DNA from 3 places in the Faecalibacillus sp. H12 genome. Region 2 is predicted to be linked to each of the others. Evidence: predicted binding sites of a transcription regulator. Region 2 holds the regulator's gene; each other region holds the start of a gene.
What was found. Region 2 encodes HrcA, which represses chaperone genes, less so after heat shock. Its sites were predicted from a motif close to TTTTAGCACTNNNNNNNNNNNAGTGCTAAAA; they were not measured.

Region 1: htpG (molecular chaperone HtpG) is a predicted target of HrcA. The motif match lies at 5,319-5,349, and genes of this name have one in related genera.
Region 3: HUU89_RS06240 (GroES family chaperonin) is a predicted target of HrcA. The motif match lies at 6,828-6,858, and genes of this name have one in related genera.

The regions. Positions count from the first base shown of each region.
Region 1 is NZ_JABWDK010000001.1:224,818-235,636, forward strand. Features, by position in the region: gene HUU89_RS01415 (N-acetylmuramoyl-L-alanine amidase) at 1-707, shown strand, start outside; gene HUU89_RS01420 (Panacea domain-containing protein) at 1,080-1,535, shown strand; gene HUU89_RS01425 (hypothetical protein) at 1,535-2,005, shown strand; gene HUU89_RS01430 (Rpn family recombination-promoting nuclease/putative transposase) at 2,440-3,369, shown strand; gene HUU89_RS01435 (nitroreductase family protein) at 3,750-4,259, shown strand; gene HUU89_RS15245 (hypothetical protein) at 4,419-4,541, shown strand; gene HUU89_RS01440 (LURP-one-related/scramblase family protein) at 4,815-5,288, shown strand; gene htpG (molecular chaperone HtpG) at 5,408-7,297, shown strand; gene HUU89_RS01450 (nitroreductase family protein) at 7,351-7,887, shown strand; gene HUU89_RS01455 (hypothetical protein) at 7,887-8,153, shown strand; gene HUU89_RS01460 (DUF2812 domain-containing protein) at 8,182-9,186, opposite strand; gene HUU89_RS01465 (Na/Pi cotransporter family protein) at 9,241-10,819, opposite strand, start outside.
Region 2 is NZ_JABWDK010000011.1:45,676-56,494, forward strand. Features, by position in the region: gene holA (DNA polymerase III subunit delta) at 1-737, shown strand, start outside; gene HUU89_RS08820 (L-serine ammonia-lyase, iron-sulfur-dependent, subunit alpha) at 746-1,957, shown strand; gene hemW (radical SAM family heme chaperone HemW) at 1,947-3,035, shown strand; gene HUU89_RS08830 (AAA family ATPase) at 3,087-4,730, shown strand; gene hrcA (heat-inducible transcriptional repressor HrcA) at 4,870-5,898, shown strand; gene grpE (nucleotide exchange factor GrpE) at 5,901-6,458, shown strand; gene dnaK (molecular chaperone DnaK) at 6,477-8,294, shown strand; gene dnaJ (molecular chaperone DnaJ) at 8,356-9,477, shown strand; gene HUU89_RS08855 (family 20 glycosylhydrolase) at 10,136-10,819, shown strand, end outside.
Region 3 is NZ_JABWDK010000005.1:82,524-93,342, reverse strand. Features, by position in the region: gene HUU89_RS06280 (SDR family NAD(P)-dependent oxidoreductase) at 1-11, opposite strand, end outside; gene HUU89_RS06275 (MerR family transcriptional regulator) at 156-995, shown strand; gene HUU89_RS06270 (hypothetical protein) at 1,023-1,514, opposite strand; gene HUU89_RS06265 (PAS domain-containing protein) at 1,634-2,017, shown strand; gene HUU89_RS06260 (D-alanyl-D-alanine carboxypeptidase family protein) at 2,030-2,857, opposite strand; gene HUU89_RS06255 (CapA family protein) at 2,865-4,043, opposite strand; gene HUU89_RS06250 (acyl-[acyl-carrier-protein] thioesterase) at 4,122-4,853, shown strand; gene groL (chaperonin GroEL) at 4,928-6,541, opposite strand; gene HUU89_RS06240 (GroES family chaperonin) at 6,556-6,816, opposite strand; gene HUU89_RS06235 (hypothetical protein) at 7,000-7,608, shown strand; gene HUU89_RS06230 (BglG family transcription antiterminator) at 7,751-9,658, shown strand; gene ypdE (aminopeptidase) at 9,651-10,697, shown strand; gene HUU89_RS06220 (PTS lactose/cellobiose transporter subunit IIA) at 10,702-10,819, shown strand, end outside.

The sequences.
Region 1 (10,819 bases), on a different contig from region 2:
CATATAACTGGAAAGGTAGTTTAAAAAATAGAACTTCAACAAAGAGAATCATCTTACACCACGCTGAATCAAAATCATGTACTGCAGATGATATTCATAGCTGGCATTTAGCAAATGGATGGGCAGGTATTGGGTATCATTTCTTTGTAAGAAAAGATGGATCTATTTATAGAGGTAGACCTGAAGGTGTTGTTGGATCACACGCTAAAGGTTCTAATAGTGATTCTATTGGTATTTGTTTTGAAGGTTCATACATGACAGAAACAATGAATCAAACTCAAATCAATGCTGGTAGAGAATTAGTAGCTTATTTAAAAAATAAGTATGGTATTTCTAAAGTCCAAAAACATAAAGATGTATGTTCTACTAATTGTCCAGGAACAAATTTTCCTTTTAATGAAATTGTAAATGGAACTGTTGCTCCAAAACCTACACCATCACCAACTCCTGCAGCTAAACCATCTACAAGTGGGAAAGCAATTGGAACATATGAAGTTACAGCTAGTGATCTATCAGTTAGAACTGGTCCTGGTACTAATTATCGTAGAAAAAGACATGATGAATTAACAGCTGATGGTAAAAAACATGATAAAGACAAAGATGGATGTTTAGATAAAGGAACACGAGTAACAGTATATGAATGGAAAAATGGGTGGGCAAGAACGCCTAGTGGATGGTTATCAGGAGACTATTTAAGAAAAGTTTAATTTATTGTATAATATATATGCACATTTGTTGTATTAGTTAATAAAAAAAGTGAAATGTAATATTATCTATTCTTCGAAAAAATCTACAACCTTATTTATTAACTAATAATTGCATGAAAAGACCTACTCATAAATTTGGGTAGGTTCTTTTTTTATTTTTAATGTATTTTTTATGGAAAAATAGCATATAAATAAAATAGTGAATTTTAACACAATATAGAGTGTTTTATAACAATATGAAGAGGTATAAAGGAGTATAAAAGGTTTCTAAACGAGAAAAATATTGCCAAATTGTGAATAGCCTTGATATAATAACGTTGAAAATGTGAATAACTTAATGTTTATGTGAATTGTTGTATGGAGGGAAAAATTATGAAAGGAAAGTATTCTGCTTTGACAGTAGCAAAGTGGTTTTTGTGGTACAATGACAAAATCCTAGAAGAGGAAGATGCTGATTTGATATCTAATTTAAAATTGCAAAAATTATTGTATTATGCTCAAGGATGTTATTTAGCATTAAAAAACGAACCATTATTTAATGAACAAATTGTAAATTGGGCACATGGTCCTGTTGTAGAAGAAATCTACCATAAATATAAAAATAACGGATCAAATGGAATAGAATATCAAGGAGATTATGATAGTTCTATTGACAAGGATACAACCGCAATTTTAGAAGAAGTGTATGATATTTTTGGAAAGTATTCTGCATGGGGATTAAGAAACATGACACATCAAGAAGACCCTTGGTTAAAAACACAAAGAAACGAAGTAATTCCTTTACATTTAATAAAAGAATATTTTGAAGAAACATATATTACTGATTGATGGCTAAATTAAAACGAAAGCAAGAAAATAATAAATTATCTAAATTAGACGTGAAAATGAAATGTTTATTCATGAATGAACATGATACGATATTATTTTCTTTTAAGTATCTTACAAATCAAGATAATTATAATTTAAAAGGATTTAAAGGAAGCAGGAATTTTAGAGACGATATAGATGTTTTAAATGCGTTTCATGATTGTTTAAATAGAATGAGTATTGATGGGTGGGAATCCTTGAGAAGTAAGAATAAATTTCAAGGTGGAAGAGAATTGCTAGATTACTCACAAATCAATTTTAATGCACTAGATCCTCAAAATGAATTAAACCTTACTAGAGATACTAAAGTATGGGTTATTAGATTTGGAGGAAATAAATATCGCTTGATTGGATATAGAAGTAAGAAATGTAAGGCTATATTTCATATTTTTGGTATAGATCATGACTTTTCTGCTTACAAACACGGTTAATATTAATGTACATAAAACCTACTCAATTTTGAGTAGGTTCTTTTTTGTTTTTGTGGACGACAAATGGACGAATGAAGCTAAAAAACAGTAAAAAATCAATAGAAATTATATAGAATTGTATATAAATAAATGAGTATTTATAAGGGTTTATAGAAAACTATAGTATAGGGGATAATTGGTGCTGATTTAGACTAGTAATATGTATTTTAGCCTGTTGACAAAATCATTTGTTGACAGGCTTTTATTGTATAAGAAACAATTATTTTTTGGATAATCCGTCCATTAAAAGAAGAAAAAAGGAAAGATAAAATAATAAAAAAGGGAATATTTTTGAATTAAATTTGAGACAAAATAGAGAAGGATATATGATACAATTTATTTGTAACAAATCTAGATAAGTTACCTCAAATCAAAAAGAAAGCAGGTAATAATAATTGATCCTAACAAATAACTTAACACCTGATAGTGCCTGTCGTACCTTCTTAAGTAATGATATCAGTTTTGTTTCTTTTTCCAATGCCATCTTGTTTGATGGCAAACAAGTCATTCATCCTGAAAGACTTGTACGTTATGAAAATGATATGTCACTTATTATTGATGATACAAAAAGTGCAGAAGATAAAAAAAGAAGAAGGGACATTGACGTAAAAACGGATATCAATGGTGTCTATTGTCTTCTTAGTATTGAACATCAAAGTACGATTGATAAGAACATGGTGATACGATGTGGCAACTATGAAATGATGGAGTATTTAAAACAGTTAAAAAACAAAAAGATTAAAGGATTAGTTCCTCAAGTTATGATCGTTTTTTATACGGGAGATAAGAAATGGAATGCCCCAGTAAAACTAAGTAATTATTTTGATATACCAGAAGAATTAAAAGCATATATAAATGAATGGAAATTTATATTTGTTGATGTCAAAGAAATAGATACCAGTAAGATCAAAGATGAACAAACAAGATATTTTATAGAAGCCATCCAAGAGATGTATAAAGGAAACTATGAGGGATTACATCGAAGAATAAAGATGAATAGAGATAACTTTATTTATGCAGCCATCATTACAGGAAGTTTAGATTTAATTAGAGACTTACCAGAAGGAGATGAAATCGATATGTGTGAGGGAATGGAAAGAATGGCAGAAGGATTTAGAAATGAAAGATGTCTTGTTGGAAGAAGTGAAGGAAAACTCGAAGAAAAAAGAAGTACACTAAAAAAGCAATTAGAAATCAAACTAGGAACTATTTCAAATAATCTAGAATTAAAACTAACAAGTGCAACATTAGAAAAACTAAATATATTAACACGTAATATATTTAATATTACAAATGAAGAGGACGTTTTAAGAATTATTAATTAATAAGTTAATATTTAAGCAAGAAAAAGCAAGTCAAATAAAATGGCTTGCTTTGACTGTTGAAAAAATAAAAATCAACAGTTTTTTCTTTTGTTAAGTTGAAATATATACTATTATATATGTCGTGGATGACTTCGTTCCAATTACGTAAAATTTGAAGCTCCACGGCTTTTTATATAGAAATTAAATCAATAAAAAGTAAGAACATGATTAAGAAGATAAAGAAGAGAGTTTGAAAGCAAAAAAATTCTTAAAGTTATTTAATAACCTTTTTTCTATAGAAAACATCAAGTATTTGAGAATTTTTTTTACAACATTATGCTCAAATATTTAATATATTTATTAGAAAATAAAAAAATCATAAAAAAGATAGGAGATATATTATGGAATTTAAAGATGTTATTCAAAACAGATATTCATGTAAAGATTTTTCTACACAACAAATAGAAAAAGAAAAATTAATGGGAATATTGAAAGCAGGAAGAGTTGCTCCAACGGCTAAAAACTTGCAAGAACAAAAAATCTATGTTGTTCAATCAAAAGAATATTTAGATAAAATAGATGCATGTACACCTTGTCGTTATCATGCACCTACTGTTTTAGTTGTAGCTTATGATAAAAACAACGTTTTTGATTATCCAGGTAATGAAAGAAATTCAGGAATTGAAGATGCTACCATTGTAGCCACCCATTTAATGTTAGCTGCTTATAATGCAGAAATTGATAGTTGTTGGATCAATTTCTTTAATCCTCAAGAAATGAAAAAAACTTTAGATTTACCTGAAAATGAAGAAGTTGTTATGATGTTGGATTTAGGATATGGAAATCAAAAAGAACCACTTCCTAATCATCATTTAAAAAAAGAATTGGCTGAAACAGTTAAATACTTATAATTTTTATAACAAAATAATCTTTGCTTGTTTTGTTATTTTTTTGTTACAATTAGGGTAAGAGGTGAGCTAGATGAAGCTGTTATTTAAACAACAACCATCTTTTATTTTTCGCTTTTATGTAACAAATCAAAATAATGAATGGTTATATATTATAAAAAAATGGCAATTATGTATCAACTTTATATATATGATGCTCATGAAAATATTGTTGCTAAGATTGAAGAAGATCCTAAATCAGCTGTTTTTTTATTTATAAAAATGAGGAATATATTTGTGCTGTAGAAAAAGGGTTTTCTTATTTTATTCCTTATTTTTTAGTGGATTATCGAAAATGGAATGTTGGTGGAGAATATGTTGAATATAATTATGAAATAAAAGATGAAAATGATTATCTTATTGGAAGAATTGAAAAAAGATCATAAAATATTTTAGATACATATGATATTTCAGTTGATTTAAAGGAAGATATTTTAGATTTCGTCATTTTAACAACCGTAATAGATATTGAAAAAGCAAGAAGAAATAGACATTATTAAAATAATTGGAGGGAATCTTATGAAACTATTATTTAAACAGCGTATTTTTTCATGGCTAGACAGTTATGATATATATGATGAAAAGGGGGAAACTGTCTATACAGTGAAAGGACAACTCAGTTTTGGACATAAACTTTTTATTTATAATAAGTATGGTGAACATATTGGTACGATCAAAGAAGAAATATTAACGTTTTTACCACGTTTTGCTTTATATGAAAATGATGAATATATTGGTAAAATTACCAAAGAGTTTACTTTCTTTAAACCTAAATTTATTTTAGATTATAAAGATTGGCAAATAGAAGGAAATTTTTGGGAATGGGATTATCAGATCGTGGATTATTCAGGAAATATTATTGGTTTAATTAATAAAGAAATCTTTCATATGAGTGATACATATTCTTTAACAATAGAACATGACGAAGATGCCTTTTATGTTTTGATGATTGTTCTTGCGATAGATGCTCAAAAATGTAGTCAAAATAAATGATTGTAAGTCAATCATTTTATTTTCTCAAAAAATTAGCACTCTGTGCTTGACTATGCTAAAACAAAGTAATATACTATCTTTAGCATTTAAATAGCAGGAGTGCTAAAGGAGGATATATTATGGCAGAAAAAAAACAATTTAAAGCAGAATCGAAAAGATTATTAGACTTAATGATTAATTCTATATATACACATAAGGAAATCTTTTTAAGAGAATTGATTTCTAATGCAAGTGATGCAACAGATAAACTTTATTATAAAGCATTAACAGAAAATATTTCTGAAATCAATAAAAGTGATCTTACAATTGATTTAGCTTTTGATAAAGAAAATAGAACATTGACTGTTACTGATCATGGTATTGGAATGAATAAAGAAGAACTAGAAGAACATTTAGGTACGATTGCTAATAGTGGTTCTTTCAAATTTAAAAATGAAACTGAAAGTGATGATATTGATATCATCGGGCAATTTGGAGTTGGTTTCTATTCAGCATTTATGGTTGCTAAAAAAGTAGAAGTTTCTTCAAGAGCTTATGGTAGTGATCAAGGATATACATGGGTATCTGAAGCAAGTGATGGTTATGAAATCTTTGAAACAGATAACTTACCAACAGGAACAACAATTAAACTTTATTTAAAAGATAATACAGAAGAAGAAAATTATGATGATTATTTAGATCAATATCATATCGAATCTTTAGTTAAAAAATATTCTGATTATGTACATTATCCAATTAAAATGGATGTGACAACATCTAAGAAAAAAGAAGATAGTGATGAATATGAAGATGTTGTTGAAAATAAAACATTAAATTCAATGGTTCCTTTATGGAAAAGAAATAAAAAAGATATTAAAGATGAAGAATATAATGAATTCTATAAAGATAAATTCAATGATTTCTCTGATCCAATGAAAGTTATTCATACATCTGTAGAAGGAAATGTTTCTTATGATGCATTATTGTTTATTCCAAGTCAACCACCAATGAATTTCTATTCAAATGATTATGAAAAAGGATTACAACTTTATAGTCGAGGTGTCTTTATCATGGATAAAGCAAGTGATTTAATTCCAGAACACTTTAGATTTGTTAAAGGGTTAGTTGATTCACAAGATTTATCATTAAATATTTCAAGAGAAATGTTACAACATGACCGTCAATTAAAAGTCATCGCTGATCGTATTGAAAAGAAAATCCAAAGTGAACTTACAAATATGTTGAAAAAAGATCGTGAAACATATGAAAAATTCTTTAAAAACTTTGGTTTACAATTAAAATTTGGTATTTATCAAAGCTATGGAATGTTAAAAGATAAATTACAAGATTTACTTTTATTCTACTCTGGTAAAGAAGAAAAAATGATTACTTTAAAAGAATATGTTGAAAACATGAAAGAAGGACAAACAGAAATTTACTTTGCAAGTGGTGAAACAAAAGAAAAGATTTCTCATTTACCACAAGTAGAAGCTGTTAGAGATCGTGACTTTGATGTTTTATACATGATGGATAATGTTGATGAATTCATGATTCAAATGATGAGAGATTATGATTCTAAAGCTTTCAAAAACGTTGCTCAAGGTGATTTAAACTTAGATAGTGAAGAAGAAAAGAAAGAATTAGAAAAAATCAATGAAGATAATAAATCATTATTAGAATCATTAAAAGAAGCTTTAAAAGATAAAGTAGTGGATGTTAAAGTATCAAATAGATTAAAATCTCATCCAGTATGTTTAGTATCTGATCAAGGTGTATCTTTTGAAATGGAAAAAGTATTAAATGCAATGCCTGATGGTCAAGATGTTAAAGCAGGTAGAATTCTTGAAATCAATCCAAATCATGATATTTTCAAGGCAATTCAAAATGTTTATCAAAATAATGCAGATAAGATCAATGATTATGCTTCATTGTTATTCGATCAAGCATTATTGATTGAAGGATTATCTATTGAAGATCCAGTGGCTTTTTCAAATAAGATTTGTGAGCTTATGATTGAATTAAATAAGTAAGGCTATCATTCGATAGTCTTTTCTTTTATAATAAAAGCAGGAGAGTGAAAATTATGGAGTTACAAAATGTTTTACAACAAAGAAGAAGTATTCGTAAATATAAACAACAACCTGTAGAAAAAGAAAAAATTGAAGAAATGATTCAAGCAGCTATCTATTCAGAAAGTTGGAAAAATAGTCAAACCTCACGATATCATGTTATTCAATCAAAAGAAATGTTGGAACAATTTAAGAAAAAATGTTTACCTGAATTTAATCAAAAAAATATAGCTGATGCACCTGTTTTAATTGTGACAACATTTGTTAAAGATCGTGCAGGTTTTCAAAGAAACGGAAGTCCTGACAACGAATTACAAAATGGTTGGGGTGTTTATGATTGTGGACTAGCTAATCAAAACTTAATTCTTAAAGCAACTGAACTTGGTTTAGGAACACTTGTTATGGGAATTAGAGATGAAAGAGCGATTCGTGAACTTTTAGAAATACCTGTACAAGAAACGATTGTTTCTGTCATAGGTGTGGGTTATCCAAATATTGAACCAAGTATGCCAAAAAGAAAAACAATAGAAGAAGTGAGTTCGTTTTATTAATGAAGAAATTACTGTATAAAATTTGCAAACCACATCATAAATATAAAATCAATTTGGTTGATGTTTTATTGCTTATTGAACCGGTGGTGATGAATACGTCTTATTTTATGGTTGGAAGAATCTTTTTGCTTATGGCGTTAGTTCTTAACTATTTAGCACACTATCTTTGTCATGATGATTATAGCGAATTTGAAAGACGTGTCCTTGTTTCAACAATGATTATTATTGCTTTACTTCTTATCTATCTTATTATTACAGGTAAATAAAAAATCCACTTTGGGGTGGATTTTTTGTTTATTTATAAAACTCAATAATATTTTGATAATCATTTTTTAAACTAAAGTTTGCAGAAACAAAATAGAAATGATTTTCTTTTTTATACAGTAAAGTATCATACGATGTATCAAGTTTAAAGAGATAAGTGTTTTTATCGATTTTAATAACAGGAACATCATCATACGTTTTTAAATAACGTTCAAAGAAAGTGTTTGTTTTGTCAGTTGATTTAAAACAATAATCTTTACTATACATGAGATCACCTTGGTTGTTTTCTTCAAAATAAGAAGTAGATTCAACAATAAAACTTTTAGTATATTTGTAGTTTGGATATTTTTTTAAATTTGTTTCTTTATCAAATGTTTGCAAGGTTAAAATATTTTGATTTAAAGGAATATCTTTTCTATCAGTAATATCTAAAATACATCCAAGTATAGCCACTACACAAGTAACTATAGTCATAGCGTAGAAGATATGTTTAATAATCTTTCCAAAGCTTTTTTGACAGGCTAAAACAATTTTATAAAGGCAACGAATAAGAATTGTCGCAAATAGAAGAAGAGGTAAGTAATGAATTAAAATACTTCCATTTGTAAGAAATTCTTGAATCTGATTTTTTTGTAAAACAAGCTGTGCGACAAAAAAAGAAAAGAAAATCCATAAAACAAAATAAGTGGTTGCAGAGATTTTACGAGTACTTAAGTATTCATCAATTGCTTTTTGTCTTTCTTTAGGTAAAGCACGTTTATTATCTGTTGTAAAAATAATAAATTTTCCTATTTTACCATAATAATCAAACATTTGTTTTTCATATTCATTAATAAAATCATGTAATGCTTTTCTTTTAGGGGTTGCCGGTTTTTTGATTAGTAAATCTACATGGAAGTAATAGTGTTTCTCATTTTTTTCAAAACGGCTGATTTTACCTAAAGAAGTAGGATTGTAACCTTGTTTAGATAACTCATTCAAGGTGTTTTCTAATTGTTTATATTCAGTTATATCATAATCTAATAATTTATACATATGTGACTCCTTTGACTGTTACATCATAACAAAAATAGTCATGGAAATCCATGACTATTGATTAAATGCAGAATCAACTTCATAATCAGGTTTGAAGTTTTCTTCTTCTAACATATAAGATTCAGCTATGTTTTGGCAATGATCACCAATACGCTCTAAGTTGGATAAGATATCAACGTATGTAGAATTGACAATAACTGATTTTTCAGTTTTATTAGTAACACGTTGAATATGTCTTTGTTTTGCTTTTTTATTATAATAATCTAAATTACTTTCATGATCATCAACATAAATAATATCATCTAAATCATGTTTATCAAAAGCCACCATTGCATGATTCAACATTTCAATATCCATATTGATCATGGCGATAATGTCATCTTTAGCTTCTGATGAAAAATCATCTTTTTCATCATAAACAGCTTCAAAGAATTGAGTTAAGTTAATACATAAATCACCGACACGTTCTAAATCTTTAATTGATTTCATATCAGCAAAATATTCTTTTGAATCATGATCGTTTAATTGTTCATGTGAAATAAGTAATAAATATTCAGCAATCTTTTTATCTAATAAGTTGATTGCATTTTCTAATTCTTCGACTGCTTCTTTAGCAGTAGAACTTTTAGAAATAAAATATTCTCTAACATTTTCACAAGCTTCAACAGTAATAGCTCCCATTTCTAAAATCTTGTTTTTAGCGATAGCTAAAGCATGAGAAGGGAACAATTGAACCACATGAGGATCTAATTCTGATAAATCCATTTGTAATTCTTTTGAATGATTTGGAATAATTTTTTTAATAATAACAACAATCTTATTAATAAATGGAAAGAACAAGATGGTTGTTACTATGTTAAAGATACCATGAGCTACTGCAAGTTGTAATTCAGGAGACATTGTACTTACTGAATTAATATATTGAATCAACATGGTAAATGGTGATAAAACAATCATAAATAGAACAGAACCAATGACGTTAAATAAAACGTGGAAGAATGCTGCTCTTTTAGCGGGAATAGATCCACCAATAGAGGCAAGAACAGCTGTAATTGTCGTTCCAATATTTGATCCAAATAAAAATGGTAAAGCAATATTTAAACCAATAGCACCGGCACCATACATTTGTTGAACAATTGCAATCGTTGCAGCTGATGATTGAATCGCACATGTAAGAATTGTTCCACCAAGTAAACCAAGCCAAGGGCTCTTCATTAAAAATTCGGTAATTTGTGTAAATTCTGGAACTTCAGAAATCATTGATAAATTGTTTCCCATTAAATCAAGTCCATAGAATAAACAACCAAATCCAAAAATAATTTGTGATAAATATTTTGTTTTTTTGTTTTTAGAAAACATTGAAACAAACGCACCAATAATAATGAAATAAACCGCATATTTAGAAATCTTTAAACCAACTAAAACAGAAGTAATAACTGTTCCAATATTGGCCCCCATAATAATTCCTACTGCTTGATTTAAATTCATTAAACCAGAACGAATCAATCCAATTGTAAGGGCTGTTGTTCCTGAACTTGATTGAATTAAACACGTAACTAAAGCCCCAATTAAAATTCCTTTTACAGGACTTGAGGTGTATTTATCAATAATGTCCTTTAATTTATCTCCGGCA
Region 2 (10,819 bases):
CCAAAAAAATAAAAAAAGATAATCATGATATAGATTATTTTATGCAATGTTTACCTTATTTAGATAAAACAGTGCATCTTGTTATTTTTAATGATGAAAAGAATTTTGATGAAAGAAAAAAAGTTGTCAAGATGTTAAGAAAAGAAGCACAGTTTTATGAAATCAATCCTTTAAATTATTATAAAGTTTCTGATACAGCAAGACAGGCTGTTAAAAAAAGAAATTGTACTATTGATGATGATGCTTTAGAGTTACTTTTAAGTAGAAAAGGAACAAATTTAATGGATATTGCTAGTGAAATAGAAAAGCTTTGTTTATATACACAGCATATTGATATTCATTGTGTTGAAGAACTTGTCAATCGTCCCTTAGATGAAAATGTTTTTGATTTAACAACAGCTATTTTAAGTAAAGATAAACAAAAGATGATGTCTATTTATAAAGATTTAATGACAATTAATGAAGAACCAGTTAAATTGATTGTTTTGGTAGCTAATTCTATGCGTTTGATTTATCAAGTAAAATTATTAGATAGAAAAGGGTATACTGATCAAGAAATTGCTAAAATGTTGGCAGTTAATCCTTTTCGTTTGAAATATGTAAGAAAAGAAGGCCAATTTTTTCAAATAGATGAACTACTTAGATGTTTAAATGAATTATCTTTATTGGATGTTAAAATTAAGACGGGACAAATAGATAAAAAATTAGGCTTAGAATTATTTATGTTAAGAATATAGGAGAAATTATGGAATCATTAAGAGAATTGTTTAAGATAGGATTTGGACCATCCTCTTCACATACAATGGGTCCTCAAAGAGCAGCTTCTAAAATAAAAGAACAGTATCCAAATGCTTCACGTTTCGAAGTTGAATTATATGGGTCGCTTGCCTTAACTGGAAAAGGTCATTTAACAGATTATATTATTAAACAAACATTGGGCAAGCAAACGATTGTTCGTTTTAAAAGTGATCGTTTACCTTATCATCCAAATGGCATGAAATTTTATGTGTACCAAGATGAAAAAATTCTTGATACAATTACTGCTTATTCTATAGGTGGAGGAACTGTTGAATATGAAGGAAGTAAGTTGCAACAAACAAAACAAATCTATCCTCATAAAAATCTTAAAGAAATTATTCAATATATTGAAGACAATGGTATTTCCTTCTATGATTATGTTTTAAATTATGAAGATGAACATTTTAAGGCCTACTTATTTGAAGTGTTAGATAGTATGTTTACCTGTGTACAAAATGGCTTACATCATGAAGGAGTGATTCCTGGAAGGTTACAACTAAAAAGAGTTGCTAAAAGTATGTATCAACAAGCAATCAATACGCGAAGAGAAAGTGATCGAGAAAGATTGCTTGTTTCAAGCTATGCTTATGCTGTTTCTGAGGAAAATGCCTGTGGTAATAAAATTGTTACTGCGCCAACATGTGGAGCAAGTGGAATTTTACCAGCTGTTTTATTTTATTGTTATAAACAATTAGAAATTCCTCGTAAAGAATTGATCAAAGCTTTAGCGGTTGCTGGTTTATTTGGAAATGTCATTAAACATAATGCGACAATTTCAGGGGCTGATGGCGGATGTCAAGCAGAAGTTGGCAGTGCTTGTGCAATGGCTGCAGCAGCCTATGGTTGGATTTTAGAACTTAATAATTCTTTAATTGAATATGCTGCAGAGATGGGGCTTGAACATAATTTAGGACTAACATGTGATCCGGTTGGTGGCTATGTTCAAATTCCTTGTATTGAAAGAAATGGTTTTGGTGCTTTACGTGCAATCGATGCAGCAAGTTATGCTAAACAATTAGGTTATTTAAGAAAGAACAAAGTTTCATTTGATTCAATTGTGAATGTTATGAAAGAAACTGGAAAAGATTTAAATAGTGCTTATAAGGAAACTTCTTTAGGTGGACTAGCAAAGGAATTTGGTTTAAAAGATGGAGACTAGAAGTTTATATGTACACATTCCTTTTTGTGAATCTATTTGTAGTTATTGTGATTTTTGCAAGGTCTATTATGATCAAAAACAAAGTGATCTCTATTTACAAAGATTAAATGAAGAATTATCACAAATAGAGCAACATCATTTAAAAACGATTTATATTGGAGGGGGAACCCCTAGTGCTTTAAATGATGAACAATTAGAAAAATTAATGTCAATGTTAAAACCCTATAGTTTAGAAGTGGAAGAATATTGTATGGAAGTTAATCCAGAGTCAATGGATTATTATAAGTTAAAGATTTTAAAAAAAGGTGGTATTAATCGTTTAAGTATTGGTGTACAAACGTTTCAAAATCATTTATTAAAAGAAATAGAGCGTCATCATAATACAATCCAAGTAAAAAATATTATTAAATATGCTAAAGAAATAGGTTTTGATAATATCTCAATTGATTTGATGTATGGTTTACCAAAACAAACAAAAGAAGATATTCAAAAGGATATAGAAGTTTTAAAATCTTTAGATTTGCAACATGTTTCTTATTATTCTTTGATTTTAGAAGAAGGAACGATTTTAAAATATAAAAATTATCAACCTTTAGATGAAGAAAACGAATATCAATTAACATTATTCATTGATCAAGAATTAGAAAAAATAGGTTTTGAAAAATATGAAATTTCTAATTATGCTAAACAAGGATATCAATCGAAACATAATCTTATGTATTGGTACTATAATAATTATTATGGAATAGGATTAGGTGCTTGTAGCAAAATTGATGGACAAATTATAGAACATAGTCGATCACTTACTAAATATTTAAATGGTGATTTTAAAACAACAACAATTGATGAAACAAAAGAAGAAACAATGTTTAATCAAATAATGATGTCACTTCGTTTAAAAGAAGGGCTAGATTTAAATAAATTTAAAGAAAGATATCAAGAAGATGCCCGTATTCTATATAAAGAAGCGATTACTAGAAATATAGAAAAGGGTAGATTGATGATTGAAAATGATTATTTAAAAGCAACTCAAGAAGGTCAGTATGTTTTAAATGATATATTAATTGATTTTATGTAAAGTGGTATACGGATAATAAATGGTTTATAATAAAACAAAGAGGTGATGAACATGAAGGCAATACCAACAGGGGTATATGATTATCGAGAATTGAAACAAGAAAATTATTATTCTGTTGATAAAACATTAATGATTAAAGATTTTCTAGAAAGAAAAAGTAAAGTAACATTAGTGACTAGACCTAGAAGATTTGGTAAAACGATCAATATGTCAATGATGTCAGAATTCTTTGATATTACGAAAGATTCTAAAGAAATCTTTAAAGGTACGAAAATCATGGATACACCTTATGCAAGTGAGTTAAACCAATACCCAACGATCTTTATTTCTTTTGCAGACGCAAAAGAAAATAAAGAAACAATTGTTAAGTATATAAAAACACAATTACAAAATGAATATATACGATATCATTTTATATTTAATCAATTAAATGAATTAGAGCAAAATGATTATTTATATATTTTAGAGGGATTAAAGAATAAGAATAATGGTATTCTTAATGATGTGGATAATGCTATTGTATTTTTAATGCGTTGTTTAAAGAAATACTATGGAAAAGATGTTATGCTGTTTATTGATGAATATGATACACCTTTTATAGAAGCAAAAACTGGGAATTTTTATCAAGAACTCAAGGGAAGTCTAGCAACCTTACTTAGAAGTTCACTTAAGAATTCAGAAGATTTAAAATATGCCTTTATTACAGGAATACAAAGAGTAGCTAAAGAAAATATCTTCAGTGATTTAAATAATTTAGATGTCTATACTGTTTGTGACAGAGAATATAGCGAATACTTTGGTTTTGATAGTGATGAAACAAAAAAATTACTAGAATATTATGGATTAGAATTGAATAATGAAGTGAAAGAAATGTATGATGGCTATCATATAGGCAATCAGGATATTTATAATCCATGGTCAATTATGAATTACGCTAAAAGAAAGAAACTCATTTCTTATTGGGTCAATACCAGTGCCAACAGTATGATCAAGACAGCTTTAAAACAAGCAAACTATACATTTAAAAATCAATATGATAAACTCATTAAAGATGGTAAACTTGATACCTATGTTTCAATGCAGACAAGTTTCTTTGAAGAAGCAGATAACTCAACTTTATGGGGATTGTTTGTCAATGCAGGGTATCTTACAGTTACAAAAGAAATAGATCTTTTAAAAGGCAAATATCGTATAGAAATACCAAATAAAGAAGTGAAACAGGAATTTATAAAATTGACAGAATATCAGTTAGGATTAAGCAGTGGAACATTAGATACAGTAACTGAAAGTCTAGCCAAAGAAGATCAAGAAACATTTTTAGAAAGCTATCAAGAAATCTTAATGGTACCAAGTTATCATGATTTACAGAAAGAAAACAGTTATCATATGATGATGCTAGGAATGTGTTTATGTTTAAATAAAGATTATGAGATCATTTCTAATAGAGAAGTAGGAAAAGGAAGAGATGATCTCATCTTAAAAGCCAAAGATGAAAAGAAAACATCATTCGTCTTAGAATTCAAATATCTAAAAGAAGATAAAAAAGATCTTGAAAAAGCATTAGATGAATTATCTAATAAAGCTATTCAACAAATCAAGGATAATAAATATGATTATGGATTAAAAGGAAAAGTCATTTATATTGGACTTGCCCATCATGGTAAAGATGTAAGTATTAAATGGGTTGAAAGTTAAGGGCCTCTGTTAAGTAGACAGAGGTTCTTTATTTTACGATTTTTTTGATTTTTTAGCACCAAGTTATTGACAGTGCTAAAATAAAATGTATAATGTATTTAGCATAAGAGAAATAGGAGTGCTAAAGGTGGTGAACTTGATGTTAACAGCAAGACAAATGCTGATATTTAAATGTATAGTTGAAGAATTTATTGAAAATGCTGAACCGGTTGGATCCAAGGCATTGATGGTAAAATATCAACTTCCTTATTCAAGTGCAACGATTCGTAATGAAATGAATTTTCTAGAAAATTATGGTTATCTAGAAAAAACACATATTTCTTCTGGAAGAGTACCTTCTAAAGAAGGCTATCGTTTCTATGTTCATAATTTAGGAAAAGTTGATTTGGATGAAGGAACAAAAAATCAAGTTGCTACAATTATTAATAAGCATCGTCGAAATTTAAATGAGATGGTGCATGAAAGTTGTAACATGTTGAGTGAATTAACTCATCTTACAAGTGTTGCATTAGGAAATGCTTCAGATGATATGTTGCAACGCATCTCTGTTGTTCCTTTGGATGATGGACGTGTAACAGCAATTATCATTACAAGTCAAGGTCATGTTGAAAATAAAGTTTTCCAATTTTCAAGTGATGTAGAAATGGAAGATTTATTAAGTTGTGTTAATGTGATGAATGAATTATTGATAGGAACACCTATCAGTGAAGTAGCATTTCGTTTAGAACGAGATGTTCGACCAATTCTTACAACGCAAGTGAAGCAACATGAAGAATTATTTAATGCGTTTTTGGAAGCATTCGTTAAATTTGCTTCAAATAGTGTTTATTTTTCTGGAAAAGAAAATATTCTCTATCAACCAGAATTTAATGATGTGGATAAATTAAGAAGACTTGTAAGTGCTTTTGAAAATTCAAAAGTGTGGAAAACTCTACCATTATCGAGTGAGGATGGTATTCAAATCAATATTGGAAATGAAACACCTCTAGGAAAAATGAATGATGTTTCAGTAATCTCTGCTTCATTTAAAACAGGGGAAACATCAAAAGGTTCTATTTCGGTAATTGGTCCAACAAGAATGCCTTATGAAAAAGTAGTGGCATTAGTAGAGTATATATCTGAAAATATTGAAAAGGCTTGTTTAGAAGATAAACAAGATGAGAAATAGAGGTGAACAAATTGGCTGAGGAAACTAAAGTTGAAAAAGAAGTAACTGAAGAAGTTGAAGAAAACAAAGAAGCTGAGGCTGAAGTTGTTGAAGAGGAAAAAGTTGATCAAGAAGATCAAATTAAAATTCTTCAAGGTGAAGTTGATAAATGGAAAAATGATTATTATAAAGTGTTTGCGGATATGGAAAACATTAAAAGACGTATGCAAAATGAACATGCAAATAACTTAAAGTTCATGATGCAAGGTTTTATTGAACAAATGTTACCAATCGTTGATAACTTTGAAAGATCATTAGCAATTGAAAATCCAAGTGAAGAAGTGGCAAACTTCTTAAAAGGATATGAAATGATTTATAAACAAATCATGACATTATTAGAAAACCAAGGAGTTAAAGTGATTGAAGCTGAAGGTAAAGAATTTGATCCTAACTTCCATCAAGCAGTAATGACTGTAAGTGATGAAAACTTTAAACCTGGTATGGTTGTTGAAGAGTTACAAAAAGGTTATATGTTAAAAGATCGCGTTATTCGTGCATCTTTAGTAAAAGTAAGTGAATAAAATAGGAGGATTTATATTATGGCAAAAATTATTGGTATTGACTTAGGAACTACAAACTCATGTGTAAGTGTGTTAGAAAACAATGAAGTAAAAGTAATTGCAAACCCAGAAGGAAATCGTACAACTCCTTCAGTTGTATCTTTCAAAAATGGTGAAATTATTGTTGGGGAAGCTGCAAAAAGACAAGCAGTAACAAACCCTGATACAGTAATGTCGGTTAAACGTTATATGGGTACTGATCATAAAGAAAACGTAAATGGTAAATCTTATACACCACAAGAAATTTCAGCAATGATCTTACAAAACTTAAAAGCAACTGCTGAAGCTTATTTAGGTGAAACAGTAACAAAAGCAGTTATCACTGTACCTGCATATTTCAATGATGCTCAAAGACAAGCAACAAAAGATGCTGGTAAAATCGCTGGTTTAGATGTTGAACGTATCATCAACGAACCAACTGCTGCAGCATTAGCATTCGGTCTTGATAAATTAGATCAAGAACAAAAAGTATTAGTTTATGACTTAGGTGGTGGTACTTTCGACGTATCTATCTTAGACTTAGCTGATGGTACATTTGAAGTATTAGCTACTGCTGGTAACAATAAATTAGGTGGGGATGATTTCGATAAGAAAATCATGGACTACATCGTAGATGAATTCAAAAAAGAAAACGGAATTGATTTATCTAACGATAAAATGGCAATGCAACGTATTAAAGAAGCTGCAGAAAAAGCTAAAAAAGACTTATCTGGTGTAATGCAAACTCAAATTTCATTACCATTCATCTCAGCTGGTGCTGCTGGACCATTACACTTAGAATTATCATTAACAAGAGCTAAATTTGATGAAATTACAAGAGACTTAGTTGTAGCTACTGAAGGACCAGTTAGACAAGCATTAAGTGATGCTGGAATGCAACCAAGTGAAATCGATCAAGTATTATTAGTTGGTGGATCTACTCGTATTCCTGCTGTTCAAGAATCTGTTAAACGTTTACTTGGAAAAGAACCTAACAAATCAGTAAACCCAGATGAAGTTGTATCTATGGGTGCTGCTATCCAAGGTGGAGTTATCGCTGGTGACGTTAAAGATGTCTTATTATTAGATGTTACACCACTTTCATTAGGTATCGAAACAATGGGTGGAGTTATGACAGTATTGATTGAAAGAAATACTACAATTCCAACTACTAAATCACAAGTATTCTCTACTGCTGCTGATAATCAACCAGCTGTTGATATCAACGTATTACAAGGTGAAAGATCAATGGCTAGAGATAATAAACAATTAGGTTTATTCAAATTAGATGGTATCGAACCAGCTCCAAGAGGAGTACCTCAAATCGAAGTTACTTTCTCAATTGACGTTAACGGTATCGTAAATGTTAAAGCTAAAGATTTGAAAACTCAAAAAGAACAATCAATCGTTATTCAAAACTCTACAGGATTATCTGATGAAGAAATCGATCGTATGGTAAAAGAAGCTGAAGCTAATAAAGCTGAAGATGAAAAGAAACGTAAAGATATCGAAACAAGAAATAAAGCTGAACAAATGATCAATGAAATTGATAAAGCTTTAGCTGAACAAGGTGATAAGATTGATGCTAATCAAAAACAACAAGCAGAACAATTAAAAACTGAATTAAAAACTGCTTTAGATAACAATGATATGGCTACTCTTGAAGCTAAAATGTCAGAATTAGAACAAATGGCTCAACAAATGGCATCATATGCTTATCAACAACAACAAGCAAACCCTAATGGTGGTGCTGGACAAACAACATCAAATAACAATGATGATAATGTTGTTGATGCTGATTTCGAAGAAAAGAACTAATTACTTAAAAAACCAAGGTTCTTCCTTGGTTTTTTAAAAGTATTATAGAAAGGATGATTTTATGGCAAGTAAAAGAGATTTTTATGAAGTCTTAGGGATTTCAAAAACAGCAAACGCTGATGAAATAAAACGTGCATACCGTAAAAAAGCAAAACAATATCATCCCGATATCTGTAAAGAACCTGATGCAGAAGAAAAATTTAAAGAAGTTCAAGAAGCTTACGAAGTTTTATCTGATGATAATAAAAGAGCGGCTTATGATCGTTATGGACATGCAGCCTTTGAACAAGGTGCAGGTGGTGCTGGAGCCGGTGGCTTTGGTGGATTTGGTTTTGAAGATGTCGATTTAGGAGATATTTTTGGATCATTCTTTGGTGGCGGGGGAAGTCGTCGTCAAAGACAAAATGGACCACGTCGTGGTGATGATCATTTAATGCGTCTAGAAATTGATTTCATGGATGCAATCAATGGTGTTAAAAAAGATATTAAAGTAACTTATGATGCAGAATGTCCTCATTGTCATGGTAGTGGTGCAAAAACACCAAACGATGTACAAACATGTTCGCATTGTAATGGTACAGGAACTGTTTCTAAACAACAACAATCTCCATTTGGTACATTTGTAACACAAACAACATGTCCACATTGTAATGGTACCGGTAAAGAAATTAAAGTTAAATGTCCTGACTGTCATGGTAAAGGATATATTACAAAAACAGTTACTGTTCAATTAGATATCCCTGCTGGTATCAATGATGGTCAACAATTACGTGTTGCTGGTAAAGGTGGAAGAGGATCTAATGGTGGATCTAATGGTGACTTATTTGTAGAAATCCGTGTAAGAAACAATACACACTTTATTCGTGAAGGACGTAATATTTATGTTACAATTCCTATTAGTTCAGTTGATGCAACTTTAGGATGTGAGGTAGATGTACCAACAGTACAAGGTGACGTGAAAGTTAAAATTCCTGCAGGAACACAATCTGGAACAACTTTAAGATTAAAAGGTAAAGGTGTTAAAGATTTAAGAGGAAATGGATACGGAGATCAAATGGTTAAGGTTGAAGTTAAAATTCCTACAAAACTTTCTAGTAAAGAAAAATCATTGTATGAACAATTACAAAAATTAAGTAAAAAAGAATCTATCTTTGAATCATTTAAGAAAGGATTTAAAAGATAGAATAGCGAGTAAATATAGTGGGGTGAGTTCAGTTTCATCTCACTTTTTTGGCTTTTATAGTTGTATTGATAACTGGATTTTTGGGATGAATACAGTTTTTAAGCGTTTATTAATGGATAAAAAATTTTTTGTAATTGTAGTAGTTTGTTATGTTTTTTATTAATTGTTAAAAAAATCACAAAAAGCGGGATAATATGTTAAATATTATTGAATATATATTTATATCATGATATGATTCTTATAGAAGTGAATGTGATGTTAGGTTTTTATAAAAAAATACGGTCATTTTATTTAAACCTAACCACTTTTTTTAGCGAGAAATGTAAGCGCTTAAACGGATGTTTGCAGTTTAAAAAGAAAATTAGGAAAGGGGTTAAATTAGTACTTAAATAATACGTAAAATACTGGTGAATGATTAATGTTGATGTTAAGGGGTATTATTTATAGTTTTATGACTCGCTTAAATAGGCATTCACAAATATAGCAGAATTACTATTCTATTATAATAATTTACTAATATTCTGTTATTGATAAAACAATTGATAATAATTAGCATAAATTAAAGTTTTAGATAAGGTTTTTGGTTTTATATACCTAATTTACATCATTAATAAAAACTAGTATATGTATTAATTTATTAATTTAAAGTGAGTAGAAAATGAAAGGAAAAGTATCGAAGAATAAGTTTCTTAAAGTAGTTTTACCGGCACTTTTGGTAGTTGCTATTATTTGTCAAGCAGTCGGTTTTCAGGCAGTTTTAGCTAAAGGCAATGTTGCAACAACATCTAGCGACAGTATTTCAAACCTTACAGATCAACAATTACAAGCATTAACAAATCCTATTCTTCAATCTTACAAAGCAGATAGTAGCCATAAAGTTTGGAAAATGACTGACGATAGTCGATTAGCTGTTTTAGCAAATCAAACTAATATCGAAAATGCAAGATTACAAGAAGTGGTAAAATTAGTAAATTCAGAATTTGTTGAAAAAGAAATTATTTCATCTCCGTTAGCAATGGTTTATGCTCAAGAAAAAGATGTGAGTTATGGAGATATTTTGATTGATATTGATCAAACAAGTTCAATTACTAGTAGCTCTAATAGTAAAGAAGCATATAAAATCACTATTGGAGAAAATGGAGTTCGTTTAACTGGTGCTAGTGAAAATGCTATTATGCACGGATTAAGAACAATCCAAAATTTGATTATTACTAACGATGGATTAGTTTACGGTGAAATCGTAGATTATCCAAATGTTGCAGAACGCAGAGTACATGTCGATTGTGCTAGAAAATATATTTCTAAAGATTGGTTTATTCGTCAAATTAGAGAAATGTCATAT
Region 3 (10,819 bases), on a different contig from region 2:
TTTTCTTCCATAATTTTTCTCTCCCTTTGTTATTTATTTAACATCACATGTTATTTTTTTAACAAAGTCATTTTAAACTCTCAAACGATTTGAGAGTCAAGGGGGTAAAAAAGTATCAAATAAGGTCAAAAAAGAGGAAAATATGTTATAATTTGGTGAAAACTTTAAAACAATTTGAAGGTTGGGGGATTATGTACAATACTTATACAATAGGAGAACTTGCTAAAATACTAGGAATTACAGCTGAAACAATTCGTTATTATGAAAGAAAAGGAATCATTGCGCCCATCCATGATCAAGAAACAGGATATCGCTATTATACAACTTGGGATCTTCATATGCTGATTCGTGCACGTTGTTATCTTGGCTTTGGATTATCAATTGAAGAAACAGCGGGAATACTCCAAAGTAAGTCTTTAGAAGAAATTGATGATTTATTAGAAGAACAAGAACAAATCATTCAAAAGAATATTATTTATCAAATGAATTTATTAAAAAGACTACGTACCAATCGAAAACTCATTAGTCGAAGTGAAAACTTAAACTTTACTTTACAAAAAAGACCAGGAATCTATCGTATTGATACACAAAAATGTTATACGATAGATTTAAAGAAAGAAGAACGTGAAGAACTTAAAGAATTTTGTCAAAAAATACCATTTGTTTTTTCTACGGCACTTTTTCCTAAAGAACATATTGAAAATGAAAATAAGGAATTCTACTATGGAATAGGGGTAGAGGAAGAATTTGCGGGAGTACTTGATATCAAGGAAAGTGAATATGTTCATTACTATCCTGAACAGTTATGTCTTTATATGTGCGTTCCTTCTCGTTCGAGTCAAATACTGACATATGAGGTTTTACAGCCCGCCTTTGATTATATGGAAAAAAATAATCTCCAACTCGCAGGAGATGTGATTTCTCAAGTGGTTTCAATGTGGAAACCAGAAGAAGAATATTTTAATTATCATAATATTTGGATTCCCATCAAATAAAAAAGCAATTTCGACCGAAATTGCTTTTTATCTTGTTCTTTGTAATGATTTTTTAAGAATAGAATCATCGATAAAGCGAATATATGTTTCTAATGTCTTTTGTCCATAAGTAAAACGTAATTTTGTTTTCTTTGGATAAGTGACTCTTTTAATTTTTCTATAATCAAATAAAACACGACCAATTAAAACTTGTTTTTGTCCAAAGAAAATAATCCATTGAATCATTAAATAGAAAACAAAAGAATAAATTGTGAAAGCATTTAATGGTAAATAAACACTATCAACATCGCCACTTAATAAATGCGTAATCATGTAATAAATACAATAAACAAGCATTACTAAATAAATAACAATAATGATTGCATAGAATATTTTTCCTTGCATGTTTAAACCACAAACCATGGTATCATCTTTCTTCTTTGTTTTAATAATTGTAGCTACGAAATTAATGACAAGATAAGTAATCCACACTAAAATAACAGCTACTAAAATAGGTAATAAATATTTTAAATCTCCCATAAAAGACGCTCCTTTAAATAATTACCTTATTATTATACAAGAAAAAACAAAAATAGTATAGTAGGAAAAATACCTATTAATAAGGCAAATATGTTACAATGATAAAAAAGGAGAACACAATGGAAATTACAAAGGAAATATTAGAAAGTATTTTAGATGCTTATAGTTATGAAATTGTTTTTGTTGATCGACAACATATTGTGCGCTATATGAATAAAACAGCTAAAGAAAGATATGGTGAGCGTGTAAAAATCAATCAAAGTTTATTTAATTGTCATAGTGAAAACTCTAAAGTTAAAATTGAAGAATTTTTAAAAAGAGCCGATGCTGGTGAAGATGAAATGTTTGAAACTTATAATACTAAAACAGGTGAAAGAGAATTCTTTGTACCTGTTAGAGATTCTAATAAACACGTCATTGGTTATTTTGAAAGACATGAGATGCCTTGGGATGAAAGCAATCTTAAAGTTCCTGTAACTGAATATTGGAAACATAGAAGATAGCTTTGCTATCTTCTAATAGTTTCTAGCATAATATTCATCAAAAGTTAGACCACTTTTTTCTATTTTTTGGGCTAGGTCTTTTCCTACATAACGAATGTGCCAAGATTCATAACTATACCCTGTTAGTTCCTCTTTATCTTTTGGATAACGTAAGATAAAACCATAATTACTTAGTTGACTTAAAAACCAAGAATATTGAGGGTGATTTTCAACTTCTTCATATTTATATTGATCTAAAGCAATATCTAAGCCTAACCCCGTTGTATGTTCACTATGACCAGGACGTGAACAAGTTTCATCTGCTCTTTCTACACTATAAGTTTCTACCATATGGTTATAAATTTCTTTTTGCCAAACTGTTGAACGATAGCCTGAAGTCACATACAGTTCAAAACCTTTATTTATACAAGCTTGTTTTAAAGCTTGAAAATCATCATAAACCACTTTTCTAGCAGTATGTTTACTATAAGAACTTCCATAAGTACCTGCGTTTGTATTTATTTCAACAAGATCACTCGGTTCATAGGTTTCATCTAATTGATAATATTTATTAACAATTGTATTTAAATCATTAGGATGTTCTTGTTTGATGATTTTTCCATAAAAATCAAAATCACGATTCATATTTACAAGTGTAATAACTTCTTTTTTACTTAGATCTTGGTGTGCTTTTTGGTAGGTATCATATCTTTCTTTATATTCTTGATGATAAAAACTTATTTCAGGTGTTTGTTTCTTTTTTACCATTTTTACTTCCTGAGTATTCTTTTTAGGAAAGAAAAAAACAATACCACCAACCATACAGATTATTAATATTAATAGACTTATTCTTTTCTTCATATAAACCTCACATTTCTATATCAATATCATCATTACTAATCATTTGTTTAACATAATTTTTGAATTCTTTAATGATATCAGCTTGATCTTTTAAAATACTATGTTGACTAGCAAGAGTAGAAGTATATTCTTTAAGTGAATAAATAGTTACAACATTATCATTATAATGATTGACAAGAGGAACATATTGAATATTTTCAATACTGATTTCATCTTCTTTTTTAACAAAATCCAAACATACCATTCCTTCTAACTGATTATAAACATCTTTCATCGTACTTAAAAAATTACCTAAAGAATAAATAACAAGTGTATGATTGATTTTTTCAATAGGTTGAATTAAATGAGGATGATTTCCAATTACAACATCAACACCTAAATCAGCAAAATAATGAGCATATTCTTGTTGTAAATCAGATAATTCACTATGTCCTTCTTTACCCCAATGAACAGCTACAATAACTACATCACTTTGAGCTTTAGCGTTGTTTACATCTTCTTTAATTTGTTCCTTATTTAATTGTCCTAATATATAAGGATACGTTTTTAATTGTTTTTGAATAGATTTATAGTTGGTTGTTTCATTAACACCAAAAGTATAAGCTAAAAGACTAAAACGAATTCCGTTTTTTTCAATGACTCTTATTGTTTGCCGGTCTTCTTGATTTTCATATAGCCCAGAAAAGAGAATATCGGAATGTTGTTTCCAAATATGTGCAGATGATATCAAAGCATTTTTTCCTAGATCCATGGAATGATTTGTAGCACTAGAGACCATATTAAATCCTGTATCTTGTAGATCATCAATTAAAGATTCAGGAGAATTAAAATTAGGATAACCTTTAATTCCATAAGAATCACCAGCAATCAAAGTTTCTTGATTAATATAAGCTAAATCACGATCAGAAATATATTTTTTTATATTTTGATAACAAGGTTTAAAATTATAAGTTGTATCATTTCCCTGTTTTAAGGCATATTGATAAACATTTTCATGGATAATATTGTCTCCTACTGCAACAAAGGAAACAGTAGGGTAGGATGTGTTTTTTTTATTTTTTTTATGTATTGTTCTAGGTTGGATAGGAGTAGAATAATAAGAAAATATAAAATAAAAAAATAAACATAGTGTTATTAAGAAAGTGATTGAAACAAAGAATATTTTTTTCTTATTTATTTTTTTCATATATTTTCCAGCCTTTCCTTTTGATTATAAATATATTATTATTAATTTAATAAAAAATAAACATTTTGGAGAAAAAAAATGAAAAATAGTGAAACATGTGAACGATATGAAATAGAATACCAAAACGCCGATTATTATGGTGAATATAAATATGCGGATTTATTATCAAAGCTTTCTAATCTTGCAACTAAAAATGCGATGGAAATAGGTTTGTGGAAGGAAAATTTTAATGGAAAATATGGTTGGGTATTAGTTAAGCAAACAGTTAAATTAAAAAGACCACTATTAGTAGGAGAGGAACTGATAGTTTCTACCCGTGCTAAAGGGGAAAGAAAAATTCAATATTTTAGAACCTATGATTTAAAAATCAATGATGAAGTTGTAGGAGGCATTTATTCTATTTGGACATTAATAGATATTGAAAAAAGAAGAATTGTCAGACCACAAAAAGTAGGAATTACAATTCCTGAATGTGAAGAATATTCGAGTTTTGTAGAAAAATACGAGCCGCTTTTAGATATAGAGACTCAAAAAGTTCAAACAAGAGAAGTCATGTATAGTGATATTGATTTAAATAAGCATATGAATAATGCAAGATATCTTGAATGGGTCATGGATCTTCTTCCTCAAAACGTATTAGAAAAATATTTTATTGGAGAAATGACAATGCACTATCAAAAGGAAATTGCTCCAGAGAGTATTGTGGATTTATATTATGGGCAAGAAGATGATCATTTTAAAATAGAATTTAAGATTGCAGAACAAATACATTTTGTTATATCAGGAAGATTTAAAGAAAAGAAAGAATAATGGATAAAGTTATATCATAATATACTAAGAAAAAAGTGATTCTCATTTAAAACAAGAATCACTTTTCTTATCTATTAATACATTGCAGGAGTTGGAACTTCGTTTTTAGAAGTATCTTTTGCATCGGCAATACCTGCTTCGGTTGTAATGAATAATGAAGCAATACTGCAAGCATTTAATAATGCGCTACGAGTGACTTTAGTTGGATCAATGATTCCTTTTTCAAACATATCGACCCATTGTCCATTTTTAGCATCAAAACCATAATTCTTTTGCGCAGTTTTTTGGCTTTCAACAATATCTTCTGCATTATATCCAGCATTTTCAGCAATTTGTTGAATTGGAGCAAATAAGGCTTCCATGACAATATGAATACCTTTTTGAACATCTACATTATCAGATTTTAATTGAGGTTTAACTTCTTTATATGCTTCTACTAAAGCAGCACCACCACCAATAACAATACCTTCTTCAACAGCGGCTTTAGTGGCATTTAAAGCATCTTCAATACGTAATTTCTTTTCTTTTAATTCACTTTCAGTTGTTGCGCCAACTTTAATTGTTGCCACACCATTTGATAATTTACCCAAACGTTCTTTTAATTGTTTTTGATCATAAGAAGAAGTTGTTTTCGCTAATTGATTTTCAATACTTTCAATACGTTGTTTTAAATTATCTGATGGATTATTACCAGCAATCATTGTTGTATGATCTTTTGTAACGATTACTTTTTTAATTGTTCCTAATTGATCAAGAGTAACATCTTTTAATTCCATAGAAATATCTTTATTAATAAAGGTACTACCAGTTAAAGCAGCAATATCTTGTAATAATTCTTTTTGGTTATCTCCAAATCCAGGAGCTTTTGTTGCGACAACATTGAATGTTCCTCTTAGTTTATTTAAAACAAGGGTTGAAATAACTTCGTTTTCAAAGTCATCAGCAATTAATAATAATGGTTTATTACTTTGAACGATTTGTTCAAGAATTGGAAGAATTTCTTGTAAATTATTGATTTTATGATTTGTAATAAAGATATAAGGATTTTCCATTTCAACAGTCATTTTATCATGATCTGTGACCATATAAGGAGAAACATATCCTTTATCATATTGCATACCTTCATTGATTTCTAAGACGTTGTCAAAACTATTAGATTCATCAACGTTGATAATTCCATTTTTACCAACTTTATCCATTGCTGAAGCAATCAATTGCCCAATTTCTTCATTACCAGCTGAAATAGTCGCTACTGAAGCAATATCTTGACTTGTTTCTACTTTATGTGAATTTTTCAAAACAACATCAGCAACTTCTTTACCTGCTTTTTCAATACCTTCACGCATTAAAACAGGATTAGCTCCTTTATCTACAGCTTTCAATCCATTCACGATCATATTTCGAGCAAGAATAGTTGCTGTGGTTGTACCATCACCTGCTACATCATTAGTTTTATTGGCTACTTCATATACAAGTTTAGCACCCATATTTTCAAATTTATCTTCAAGTTCTATTTCCTTAGCGATACTTACACCATCATTTGTAATTAATGGAGAACCATAACCTTTATCTAAGACCACATTACGTCCTTTAGGACCTAATGTGACACTTACCGCATCCGCTAAAACATTAACACCTTTTAACATTGATTGACGTGCATCATTTGAAAATCTTACTTCTTTACTCATAAATATCTGCCCCCTTATTCAAACTTAGCAATAATATCTTTTTCATCAATAACAATATAATCTTGATCCTCAACAGTCACTTTCGTACCTGAATATTCTTTGTAAATAACACGATCATTTTCTTTTAATGATGAAGTACATTCATCACCAACGGCAATGACATTTGCAATCGAAGGAACTTCTTTCTTTTCAGTCGATAAAACAATTCCACTTGCTGTCTTATTTTCTTTTTCTTCTTTTTTTATTAATACAAATTTATGCAATGGTTTAATCATACTATTCACTCCTTTAGCACTCACCATATCCTTGTGCTAATTTGTATTATAGACTCTTATGTTAACTGAATATGAATTTTTTAGCATTCTAGCAAATCAAGTGCTAAACATAGTTACAAAAAAGTGCCTACTTTACCAAATAAAAAAGATATTTTAAGATGTTGATGAAAGGAAGGATAAGAAATGATTAATAAAGAAAATTGGAAAGAAAATTATACACATATTTCAAATGAAGTTATTGATAATGAAAAGGTTTTAAGAGTTGTTAAAAGTGGAAAGATTAATGAATATGATGAAAATACGTACGCTAAATTAGTTGATTCATCATTTCATAATGGAATTATTGAAGTAAAGATGCTTAGTCGTTTATTAAAAGAGGCACCAGATTTTGCGAGAGGATTTATTGGTATTGCATATCGTATTCATGAAGATGATACAAAATTTGAATCATTTTATGTAAGACCTACAAATGGTAGACAATGTGATGACCCGGTAAGGAAACAACATGGTTGTCAATATTTTTCTTATCCAACCTATACATTTGCCTATTTTAGAGAACATGACATTACAAAATATGAAAATCAAGTAGACATTGACTTAAATGAATGGATTAGTTTAAAAGCGGTGATTGAAGATGAAAAAGCAATTTTCTATTTAAATGATGATCTTCAACCATTATTAGTGGTCGATCAAATGATTCATGATAAATCAATGAGAGGAAATATTGGTTTCTTTGTAGATATTGGAACAGAAGCTTTCTTTAAAGATTTAAAAATTACTTATTTTGATTAAAAGATAATTTCTAGAGGTCTAATAGCGTTAGACTTCTTTTTTGATGAGATTAGGAAAATTATTGCATTTTTAAATGTAGAAGGTTTCCTTTTGACAAAATTTTAATTTGATATAATAAAGATAGAGGAAGGTGGAAATACCAATGAGAATGTATCTAATTATGAAAGATTTTATAAATTCAAATATATATCTCTCACTAGATTACTTTGTTCAAAAGTATGATGTTTCAAAAAGAACGATTCAAAATGATTTATCATACTTAATGCGTATTTCTCCTCGAAAAGGTTTTACATTTCATAACAAAAGAGGTTCTGGATATCTCTTAGAAATAACAAATGAAGAATTATTTAAAGATTTTATGGAAAGCTTAAATGAAGGTATTTATTTTCAGGTTAAAGAAAGACCAGCACAAATTTTAGCTTATCTTGCTATTCAAACTGGATATATTTCTATGAATAACATTGCAGATACTTTTCAAGTATCTAAGACTGTTATAAAGCATGATATGAATGATGTTGAAAATCTAGCAAAGAATTATCATTTTGAATTAGAAAGAAAAACACATTATGGTATTTTGTTACGTTATGAATTGACATCTTTTAAAAAGTACTTAGTTGAAGAATATTTAAATCAAAATGTTTTTATTCAAACGGCAGTAAATGATGTTATTGAAGAATTTAATGACATTGAACAAAAGTTAATTAGACAGTTGAATAAAGAAGGATTGAAAATCAACTATAATGAACTTTTAAATGTGATTGAGTATTTAAAAATTGTTATTTATATTGCACACAGACAAGATGAACAAAAAGAGGAATTTATTTTTGATAAAAATAATGAAATTCATCGAATTGTTGAATTCTTAGTTGGAATATTAGAAAAGAAATATGCTATAGGATTAAGTAAAAAAAGCATAGAAGAGATTTTAAAAGTTTTACAAAAAAATATAAAAAGAGAAATAGGTTCAATATCTTCTTTTACAAATTATTTAAAAGAAGACATTGAAGAATTTATAAAACAAATAGATGAAAAATATGATACGAAATTTCTTGAAGATGAAGACTTTAAGAAAATGTTGTTAACACATGTTTCATTATTAATAGATAGATTACATAATAAAATTTCATATCAAAATCCATTAGCCAATGAGCTAAATATTACATACCCAATGATGTTTAATATCGCTCTTCAATTTTGTAGCATGTTACATGAAAAATACAACGTTGAAGTGACATTTGATGAAATTGGTTTTGTAGCGATGCATTTTGCATCACATATGGAAAAGGAAAAACAAGGTAAATTGTTATCTTATAATCGTATTGGAATTGTTTGTTCATCAGGTGGTGGAAGTGCTTATATGATCAAGATACAAATTGAATCATTATTTCCTCAAGCAGAGGTACAAACATTTTCATTTTTACAACAAGATGAATTAAAAACATTTCAACCTGATTTAATTTTTACAATCATGCCATTATCTCAAGAAATCAAGGCACCAATTATTTATATTAAAGAACTACTTGATGATAGAGATTTAGTTAAGATTAAACAAATTTTACAATGTGAAGAATATGATCCTTATACTTTGATTCAAGATAATCCTATGTATTATTCATTCTTTTCTAAAGATTTTTTTAAATTTATAGAAGCAGATAGTTATGAAAATATTATTCGGATGATGGGACAGGAATTAGAGGAAAAAGGGTATGGTAAAAAAGGCTATACTGATTTGATTTTTGAACGTGAATCGTATGTAAGTACTATTTATACAAATGGAGTTTGTATACCCCATCCACTTGAAACAGATGCACTTAAAAATATGATTTCTGTAGCTATTTTAAAGAAACCATTTGTACAAAATGGCAAAGAAATAAAAATAGTTTTTATGATTTGTTTAAAGAAAGATCAAGTTGAAATGTATAAAGTAATAACTAAAAAGTTATATCGTTTAATGCAAAAGAGTAATTATGTTGAAATGTTAACGAAGGTTGATTCTTTTGAAGAAATGATGAATTTAATGAAAGAAATAGGAGGTGGAAATAATGAATAGTGAATTACTAAAAGAATTGAGTAATGCTGATAGTGTAGCATCAGTAGAAGATGAAGTAAGATCGATTCTCTATCGAGAATTAGCAAAATATAGTGATGAAGTTTTTAGTGATCGTTTAGGAAGTATTATTTTTCATAAAAAAGGGACTTCACCAAATCCTTTAAAAATCATGTTTTGTGCTCATATAGATGAAGTAGGTTTTATGGTAAGACATATTTCTGATATTGGTTTTGTATATTTAGTAGCTTTAGGTTCAGTTTTAAATAAAAGCAAAGAAATGCAAATGGTTAGAATTACGACGCAAGATGGTAAAAAAGTGGAAGGCTTATTAAATGTGATTAAAGATAGCAACGGTAACGTTAAAGAAATGTACGTTGATATTGGAGTTGATAGTGCAGATGAAGTAAAAGCTTTAGGAATTGATGTTGGTGACATGGTTTGTTTTGCTAGTGAAGCAAGACAGATTCAAGATAAAGTGATTGCTGGCAAGGCAATGGACGATCGAACAGGATGCTATGTCATGATAGAAGCGATGAAAAGAATTCATGGAAATGTTGAAAATGATATTTATTTTGTAGGAACAAGTAGTGAAGAAGTTGGTGTAAGAGGTGGTAAAACAGCGACTCATCTTATTGATCCTGATATTGTTTTTGCACTTGATGTTGCGAATAATCCAGAACTTGTTAAAAACTATACGAATCATCGTTTAATTGGTAAAGGGCCAATGATTGTTCATTATGACAAAACTCTTTCACCAAATAAAAAATTGATTAAATATGTTAAAGAATTAGCCAGTAAACATGGAATACCTTATCAAAGCGATATGTTCGGTGGAGGAGGAACAGATGCTGGAAATGCACACTTAGAAAAAGGTGGACGTTTGGCACTTGTTTTAGGAATACCACTTAGATATTGTCATGGATCTTATTCATTTGTTCATAGTGATGATTTAGAAAGTTTGACACAGTTAGTTAACTGCTTAATAGATCATTTGACATATCAAGATTATCAAAATTTTATTAATTTTATTGGAGGATAAACAAATGACAGAAACGGAACAAATTATTGTAGGATTAATTTCTTCAGCTGGACAAAGCAAATCTTTAGCTTTTGAAGCGTTGAAGAAAGTAAAAACAGGTGAATATGATGAAGCAAGAAAGA